DNA from 3 places in the Pseudoalteromonas sp. GutCa3 genome. Region 1 is predicted to be linked to each of the others. Evidence: predicted binding sites of a transcription regulator. Region 1 holds the regulator's gene; each other region holds the start of a gene.
The links. The regulator ArgR, encoded in region 1, controls arginine synthesis, uptake and breakdown. The targets are predictions, from matches to a motif close to ANTGAATANNTATTCANT.
Positions count from the first base shown of each region.

Region 1 (3,290 bases):
TGCAAATGCAGGCTTTTTTGTTATTCTACTTTGGCTATTACGCCATGAAATCAACACCTTCTTTGATGTCTTTTTTCAGTGTTTCAAGCATGTCATTTTTTGCTTTTGTTTCAAATGCGCTTAGTTCGCCGTAAGAAAGAATTTCTTCTACGCCGTTTTTACCTAAACGTACTGGATGTGCAAAGTACTCTGCATCGCCATTTTCAACAGCAACGTAAGCGTAATCTACAACTTCTTCACCCTGTAGGCCTTTAACTAAAGACATACAAAAACGAGCTGCAGCAGCACCCATAGATAGCGTAGCTGAACCACCGCCTGCTTTAGCATTTACAACTTCAGTACCCGCATTTTGGATACGTGGAGTAAGTGCAGCAACTTCTTCATCAGTGAAAGAAACACCTTCAACTTGAGAAAGTAGAGGAAGAATAGTTGTGCCTGAGTGACCACCAATTACTGGTACTTTAACAGTTGCTACGTCTACGCCTTTAAGTTCAGCAACAAATGCTTCTGAACGAATAACGTCAAGCGTAGTAATACCGAATACGCGTTTAGCGTCGTAAGTACCTGCTTTTTTGAATACTTCAGCAACGATTGGAACTGTGCCATTTACTGGGTTAGTAATAATACCTACTAACGCTTTAGGACAGCTAGCAACAATGCCTTCTGCTAAAGTTTTGATGATACCAGCATTTACATTAAATAAATCAGCACGATCCATACCTGGTTTACGTGGCATACCCGCTGGGATAAGAACGATGTCAGAGCCTTCAAGCGCTTTGTTTAATTCGTCTGCGCCAAAGCCTGCTACTTTAACATCTGTTGGGATGTGAGAAAGGTCAACCGCAACACCTGGTACTACTGGTGCAACATCATAAAGTGATAATTCAGAGCCAGCTGGTAAGCCTGTTTTTAATAATAAAGACAACGCTTGGCCGATACCGCCTGCAGCACCTAATACAGCAACTTTCATTGGAATTCTCCGTAATTTGAGGTAGGAAACATTTGTGGCTCTTAAGATAATGAAATTAGCGACTAAAAACAAATTTATCCTGTCTATTTCAAGTATATTTTCGACCATAGTCGTAAACTTTTGTGATTTAACGCATCAAACTGGCAAGTTAACTAAACAACTGCTGCATAATTATTCATTTTTGTGTAGAATTTGCGGCATAAATAACAAAAACGAATAAAGACTATGCAACCACAAGATAAACAAGAAGCACTGGTAAAAGCATTTAAATCACTATTAAAAGAAGAAAATTTTGGCTCTCAAGGCGAAATAGTTGATGCATTAAAAGATCAAGGCTTTGACAATATAAGCCAAAGTAAAGTATCGCGCATGCTAAGTAAATTTGGTGCTGTACGCACACGTAACGCCAAACAAGAAATGGTTTACTGCTTACCTGCTGAAATGGGTGTACCTACGGCTAAAAGCCCATTACGCCAATTAGTAATCGACATTATGCACAACGAAATGATGATCATTATTCGTACCAGTCCAGGCGCCGCTCAGCTTATCGCTCGTTTATTAGATTCATTAGGTAAAGCAGATGGCGTACTAGGAACAATTGCAGGCGACGATACTATTTTTATCGCTCCTGCTAAAATATCTGAAATAGATGTAACACTTGAACGTGTTCGCATTTTATTTGATACGGTTTAATAGCAAACTAAATTTGTTTTAAAAACCCGACTGAAGGCGCAAAGAAAGCAGAACCCATATCGGCTTGAGTAAAATCAAGCCAGTGGTCGTAACGATCCCCTTCCCCTAAACGACTATTAAGTACTTTTTCAAATGCGGTGCCCGTACAAGCGCATGTAATTGATAACATTCCCTGCTCATACACATCGCCATAAGGCATGCTCTGATTTAATAGTAGCGGTTGTCCGTCTTCGTCTTTTAGCTCACTTCGCGAAGCATGGCTGGTTTCGATCGCAGGGGTAATTAGCGTGTTATCAAGGCGCGTACGCCCCATTATTTGTTCTTGCTCGCTCAATGATAAATGCTGCCACATAGTTAAGTCATGCTTATAACGCTGTACATGAATATAACTCCCCTGATCTTCAAAATTACCAGGGTTACTAATTAAAGCCGTAGCGCGCTTTTTTCTTCCATGTGCGGTGTCGCCACCATAAATAAAACCATTAAAATCACGACCATCTAAAAAGCGAAAATTACGAATTTGCTCCACCAGCTCAACATCGGGAGCAAATAGTTTTAAAATTTGCAGCGCAAATAAATGGTTAACGTCTTCACGGTCAGAGCGAATTTGCACAAATAAATCGCACGGTTGTACGCTCATTTGATGATCGCTATGGTTTATATTAGGAAAGCTCTGTAGCTCGCTTGGGATGTATTCAGGGAGGATATGCGGCCAATATTGCGCACCAATAGCAACCATGCAAGAGAGCATTGATTCTGAAAATTGATCGCTAAATTCTTCTTCAATAGCGCTTACTTGTTTTAACTTTGCGCGAAGTGATTCATCTTGACCATCAAACACATTAAAAAATAAGTGCAAACCGTGTAAGTTTGCTTCAGCACAAATCCCTGATTGCGCTTGCGCCATTGTTATTCCTTAGTTTTACAGATAAAAACACAGCGAATAACAAATTAATTACGATTCGAAAAAATTCACCGTGTGAGGTTTTATTTTTATTATAACCTGTTCATTATTTTCAAATGACTGGCCATATTGTGCAGCAACTTCAATTTCTTGTTCATCAATAACAAGTGAATAAACATACGCCGAACCAATAAAGCGACGACTTATGATTGTAGCTCGCTTGCTGAATTTGTCACTTTGGTTATCTGCCACTAATTCTATTTGATGAGGGCGTACATATATAAGCCCTACGCTTACGTTATGCTTACTCTCAATATAAGATTCGACTAAACCAAATGGTGTTTTGTATTCAGTTGCTGTTAATACTTCTGCGCTCAAGTATATGCCTTGACCCAGAAACTCTGCAACCTCCTTTGAACATGGAGCTGCAAAAAGCTGCTCAGGCGTGCCTTGTTGCTCAATTTTACCGCGATGCATAATGGCAAGTGTATCTGAAAAGGCAAACGCCTCTTCTTTTGAATGTGTAACAAACACAGCAGATACTTGGGTTGCCTTAATAATTCGACGTATATCGGCAATTAATTCAAAGCGTACTTGCGTATCTATATTTGAAAAAGGTTCATCAAGTAGCAATAAACTAGGTTTATAAGCTAATGCACGAGCAATAGCTACACGCTGCTGTTGGCCACCCGATAACTGATGCGGAAACCTGTCAGCACAGCC
Region 1 is NZ_PJBK01000011.1:17,747-21,036, reverse strand. Features, by position in the region: gene mdh (malate dehydrogenase) at 38-970, opposite strand; gene argR (transcriptional regulator ArgR) at 1,196-1,663, shown strand; gene CXF64_RS00120 (Dyp-type peroxidase) at 1,671-2,570, opposite strand; gene CXF64_RS00115 (ABC transporter ATP-binding protein) at 2,619-3,290, opposite strand, start outside.

Region 2 (3,290 bases), on a different contig from region 1:
CAGTTCATGAACGAACTCGCTGATGCGAAAGAGTTTGATATTTTATTGCCAGAGCAACACTTTAAATTGGCAGAATTACTGCCGCACTCGTTTGGGCCGACTGATTTAGGTAACGCGTTTAGCTTGTTTAATCCAGAGCCTCACCAGCAAGTATTTGCAAATGATCAACTAGATGAAAAATTAGCAAGTACAGCATTAAACGCATACGTACCCTATAGTAAAAACTTTAGTGCAGTAAAAATTAGTACATTTAAAAATGGTGATTTTTACGGAAGTTACGCAGAAAACGCAGCATACAGCCCAAGCTTGTCGCCACTACAAAGTGCACTTAGCCAATTATTTATCGCAGGGCTTAGCTTTGATGAGCAGACGGTAAAAGGTATTACACTTTTAGAAACCGCAGGCCATGAAAACCAAGAGGGTGTAGCACGTGCTGTACTTGCAAGTTTTAAAAATCTACCGGCAATAGAAGTAATTAGCGCTCAGCTAAAATAAACTCTTAAAAACAATAAAGCACAGCCAGAGCTGTGCTTTACAATTTTATCTATTGAGTTTACTTGGTATTAATCAAGTAATACTTTAGCCGCTTCTAATACTACCGCTACAGATTTACGCTCAATTTCGCCATGGTCAACATTTGGTATTTCTTGGCGAGTACGATTAACAAGTACGCCGGCAACACATGCTGCTTGTAAACCAAGGGCTGCACACATAGTAAATAATGTTGCTGATTCCATTTCGTAGTTCATCACGCCCAGTTTTTGCCACTCTTCGCAGCTACCTTGTAGTGATTTAGGAACGTAACCAGAATGCGTATCGTAACGCTCTTGTCCTGGATAAAATGTATCGCTTGATGCAGTAATACCAATATGAAAATCGATATTTAAGTTTTTACATGCTTGTACCATAGCTTGTGTTGCATAAAAGTCAGACACAGCAGGGTAGCTAAGAGGAGCAAAATGCTGGCTTGCACCGTCTAAACGTACAGACGCTTGGCTAATTAAAATTTCGCCTTCGTTGATATGTGGCTGAATCGCACCTGTTGTACCAATACGTAAAAATTTACGCACGCCAAGTTGTGCTAATTCTTCTACTGCAATCGACGTAGATGGACCACCAATACCCGTAGAACAAACAACCACCGAATGGCCGTTTAGTTGACCTAAGTAAACATGAAACTCACGAGTTTGAGCAAGGCAGGTTGGGTTGTCTAGGAATTGTGAAATGCGTGCAGCACGATCTGGATCGCCCGGTACAATCGCAAGTTTTGCACCTTTAAGATCGTCAATACATAGTCCTAAGTGAAATACCTTTTCCATAGCTAAGCCTTTTTATAATAAATTGTGTCAATCTAGCATCATTGCTAGAAACGTTTATCAAGTACAGGACGATTGTCCGTTTTATCTTAACTCCTCCAATTAAGTCTTAATAATTTTAAGAACTAATTTGATTTATTCATCAACTATGAATATTCAATCAAGTGCTTATACAAGTAGCCTTGTTGTGCTGTTGACATGTTCAAGCAGACATAATAAGTATCAACCAAGCGCGTAACTACAATTAAATAGTTTATGGCAAATATTCATTAATATTAAATTAATTCAATGGCTTAAATTTGTATTAAGCACGTAAAAGATAACGTGTTTATTTATATTAGGCACAGACTTATTTAGCAAAGTGGAATTTATTTGAAGTTTAGGCACTTTTGGTGATTTTGCATAACTAATCAAAAGTAATTAGCTACGTACAGAATAAAAATCGAAGGAGTTTATTATGAGCACACAATTTGAAGCATTTAAAAACAAAGTTGAGCACTGTTTGTGCGCACCGGGTGATGGCGTATACACAGTAAATACTGCAAAAGAGCGCAAAGCCGCACTGCGTAATAAACTTTATGGACAAACTGAAAACGTTGATAATTTGTGGCGCGAGTCTTTAAATGAATTACCAAATTCTCCACATAAAGCCGTTATGTTAGGTATTAGCTCAGACTGTGGCGGTGGTATTTTACGCGGTGCAAACTGGGGGCCACTGTTTGTGCGCTCAGCTTTAATTGATCAGCAACCGCAGTGTCACTCGTTTGATTTAGGCGATGTACGTGTAATCCCACATTTACTTCATGATAAATACCTAAATGATGCAACCATTTCTAATTGCCAAAAAGCCCTATACGGTAATGAAGATAACGACTACTACGTAAGCCCATTATCAATCACAGAGGATGTATGCGACAGCTTTTACGCGACATTTAAAGATAAAGGGATATTTGGTATTGGTGGCGATCACTCAATTAGTTACCCACTTACCAAAGCGTACTTAAAAGCAAAACGTGAGCAAGGTAAGCGTACTGCTATTATTCACTTTGACGCGCATACAGATTTACTTGTTGAGCGCCTAGGCATAGATTTATGTTTTGGCTCTTGGTGTACACATATTTTAGAGTTTTTACCAGCGCCACATCATTTAATACAATTTGGTATACGCTCAAGTGGCAAGCCTAAAGCGCACTGGGAAAGTACCTTTGGCGTTAAGCAACATTGGGCACATGAAATCATTGAGCGCGGCGCAGCAGCGGTTGCTGCCGACGCTATTGCACAATTAAAAGCTGATAACGTTGATGAAGTATACGTAAGCTTTGATATTGATGCGCTTGATGCAGAGTTTGCATCTGCCACAGGTACGCCAGAACATAATGGTTTAACACCACAGCATGCGCTTGATATTTTATCAGCCATTGCGGATGAGTTTCCGATTACGGGTGCTGATATGATGGAAATAGCGCCATTTACCGACAGCTCTTTAGTGGGTCAATCAAGCTCTGAAACGACACTTAGAGAAGGCGCTAAAATTTCAGCCTTTTTAATTAGTGCGATGAACAAGTAAGCTGTAGGAGCTATAAATACTAGCACTATCAGCGTATAAGTGTGCATTACATGACTAAAAACTAGCAGTTCATAAAGCCTCAGCTATATTTATTAAATACTTATAATGAGTTAGTTGAGGCCTTGCTAAATGAAATTATTGATCTTTTTATTGTTCATTAGCTGTATTAAAGTTGATGCAACTGAAATCACAATAGTAACGGAAGTATTTCCGGACTTTCAGTATCTCAATGAAGATAATAAACTCGCTGGCCGTTCTGTCGATAAAGTTCATAAAGCGCTAGAAGGTACTGGTATAAAATACACTATGTTGGCGCATAGTTGGGCCATATCTTACAATGTAGCGCTACGTGATAAAAATACCTGTATATTTTCAATTGTTCGATTACCTAATAGAGAAAGTAAGTT
Region 2 is NZ_PJBK01000067.1:304,184-307,473, reverse strand. Features, by position in the region: gene cdd (cytidine deaminase) at 1-495, shown strand, start outside; gene udp (uridine phosphorylase) at 564-1,319, opposite strand; gene CXF64_RS11315 (arginase family protein) at 1,774-2,883, shown strand; gene CXF64_RS11310 (amino acid ABC transporter substrate-binding protein) at 3,013-3,290, shown strand, end outside.
Region 2: CXF64_RS11315 (arginase family protein) is a predicted target of ArgR. The motif match lies at 1,714-1,731, and genes of this name have one in related genera.

Region 3 (3,290 bases), on a different contig from region 1:
CACCGGTTTCGCTATCTTCAAGAACAAACAGGTAGCCTTCGTCACCAGGTTGTGACGTTTGTTTAGCAAAAGAGCTTACTGAATGGTCGATCTTTTTTTGCAATAGTTCTTCGTTTAATGGCAAAGACGTAAAACCATGCCCTGATTCGTGGGCAATTTTCAGTAATGCTGAATAATCATTTTGCTGGATTGGGCGAAGGATCATCATGAGTCCGCTTGCTCCCTTATAAATAACGGTAAATAGGAATTGCAGGGCAAGTAGTGCTTGCCCTTAATTGGTTGGCTTAAGTCGCTTATGCGTTTACTACGCTTGCTACTGCTTTTTCAAAGCGTGCCATACCTTCGCGAATGTCCGCTTCAGGAATTACTAAAGATGGAGTGAAACGTATTACGTCTGCACCAGCAACTAATGACATAAGGCCTTGCTCAGTCCCTGCCACTAAAAACTCTTTTGCACGACCTTTATATTGCTCGCTCACTACTGCACCAATTAATAAACCTTGGCCACGGATTTCGCTAAATACGTTGTATTTTTCGTTAACCGCAGTAAGTAGTTCATTAAATAATGCTGCTTTAGCTTTTACGCCAGCAAGTACTTCTGGCGTATTTACTGTATCAAATGCAGCTTCTGCAACAGCACACGCAAGCGGGTTGCCGCCATAAGTAGAACCATGAGTACCTACTTTAAGGTGCTGTGCAATCTCAGTTGTTGTGATCATAGCGCCAATAGGAAAACCGCCGCCAAGTGCTTTAGCTGAAGTTAAAATATCAGGTACTATGTTTAAGCCTTGGTATGCGTATAAATCGCCAGTACGGCCAACACCTGTTTGAACTTCATCAAAAATAAGCAGTGCGTTATGTTTAGTACATAAATCGCGAACGCCTTGAGCAAACTCGTCAGTGGGTGAAACAATACCGCCTTCACCTTGTAGAGGTTCCATCATTACGGCACATGTTTTGTCGCTGATAAGCGCTTCAAAAGCAGCTAGGTCGTTATAATCACAATGTACAATGTCGCCAGGCTTAGGACCAAAACCATCTGAATATGCAGCTTGGCCACCCACAGTTACGGTAAAGAATGTACGACCGTGGAAACCTTTGTTGAACGCGATGATTTGTGATTTTTCTGCGCCAAACTTATCAAGTGCAAAACGACGCGCTAACTTAAGCGCTGCTTCGTTTGCTTCTGCGCCTGAGTTGGCAAAATAAACTTTTTCAGCAAATGTAGCATCAACCATTTTTTTAGCTAGACGAAGTGCCGGCTCATTGGTCATTACATTTGATAGATGCCAGATTTTTTCGCCTTGCTCTTTTAATGCGCCTACTAATGCAGGGTGGCAATGGCCAAGACAGTTAACTGCAATACCACCAGCAAAGTCGATAAACTCTCGACCTTCTTGATCCCATACGCGAGAACCTTCGCCTCGAACAGGAATTACGCTTGAAGGTGCGTAGTTAGGAACCATTACGTGATCAAATAATTCGCGATTGACTGTCATTTTATTTCCTCTTAATTGTGAGCAACACAAAACATCAAAATAGGTGTTTGGTTAATATTTGTAACCAACTTTATAGGCAAGATCAGTAACCTGATAATTGCGCAAAATTGCTTTGTGGTTCAATTTTCAGACGCACATTATTTCAGAATTACTTATATCTGTCTCGTTAAAAACTTTCATGTATCCCTTGAAAATAAAGGGCTAAAGATATTATTTCATAGATAGTGAATAACTATTTGCATAGCTATTTATGCTTATTTTTAAACAACTAACCGCATGAGCACCAAGGCGCGCATGCTTTAATCGGCAAATATGCAATATAACAATAGAGTGAGAATGAATGGTTAGTCGCAAAAAAATTAACAAAAAATTCAGATTTTTAGTCAATTTGAATAGCTAAATTGGTAAAATTACTCGATTGGAGGGTTTTTAGTTCCGTTTTAGTGAACTTAAAGTACGAAAACCAGCTTAGAGTTTCATCAGGCTCAATAAGTTGATGCTCTTTTAAATTAAGATATTGAGAGTAGCAACGTGCCTTTAGCATTACTTCTGTTAACGGCAGTAATGTATCGCCTTTATCTACCCCATTTACTAGCTGCTGCATGACACCTTTAAACGGTAAATATTTAAAAGCCATTTTGTCTATTACTTTGGCGCTTACTTCTATCGACTTATTGCTAAGTAGAGTGGTTAAAAATAGCGGGTCGGGCTGTAGCTCTAATAATGCGGTGTGTAAATCTTTTTGGTTTTCATTTCGGGCTAACTGCACTTTGCGTTGCCATACTTTCTCAAACGTTTTTAAGTACAAGCGCACTAATGCAATTCGCCCTACATCTAAAAGCATACCAAGGGTAAATGCATGAACGTCATTCACATTATTAATTTGTGCAATTTTTTGCGCTGCAATCGCGTTTGCCATCGCGCTGTCGCGTAGCCGGCGTTTTAATAATGAAAATGGTTCGGTGCTATGTGGCATCCAATGACGCGCTGCAAATGTAGGAATCACTAGCTGTAAGTTATCAAGGCCAATATAACGAAGGGCAAGCGATGGTTTATCTACTTTTACAGACGTGTTTTTACTACGTTGATTACGGTAGTAAGGTAAATTAACAAGCGTTACTAATTCTCTACCCAACCAGCTTATATCATTAACCAGTGGCTCTAAACGCCCTACCGATGCCGACTTTACAGCTAATATATCGAGTATATTGGCAATGCCATCTTCAATACCTATAGTACTGTGAATTACGCCATCTATATCTTCAAGCTGCTTATATATAGCTGTTTCAATTGTTTTGTGCAGTTGCTCACTCGCTTGAGCGCGGTACTTATGATGTGCAGTACTGCTTTGCTGGCGTTTATTCTGTGCGGCCACTTCAACCTGAAGCAAAGTACGTTGCTTCATGGGTTCGCCGTAATCTATATCTAATGTATGAATGAAACCAATTTGCTGATGCGCAAAGCTGTGCCCAAGCAATAAGTCATGAGCCCGTTGGCTTAGTATTTTGGCAGTACGCTGCTGGGCTACAAGTTCAGTCATGACATCCATTAATAAAGTATTAAATGCTCTGTGTATTATAACATTAGAAGCGAGTTAAAAAGTTATCAAGCAGTTCTAAGCCTTGATCAGTTAGAATAGCTTCGGGGTGAAACTGCACACCTTCGATTGCTAGTTCTTTATGAAGTAACCCCATAATTTCGTCAAACTCGCCTTGCTCAGTCTGAGTCCATGCGGTTACTTCAAGTTCTTTAGGTAGAGTTTGTGATTTAACCACTAAAGAATGATAACGA
Region 3 is NZ_PJBK01000047.1:39,785-43,074, forward strand. Features, by position in the region: gene astA (arginine N-succinyltransferase) at 1-208, opposite strand, end outside; gene CXF64_RS08670 (aspartate aminotransferase family protein) at 294-1,499, opposite strand; gene CXF64_RS08675 (HDOD domain-containing protein) at 1,879-3,039, opposite strand; gene CXF64_RS08680 (anthranilate synthase component II) at 3,083-3,290, opposite strand, start outside.
Region 3: CXF64_RS08670 (aspartate aminotransferase family protein) is a predicted target of ArgR. The motif match lies at 1,735-1,752, and genes of this name have one in related genera.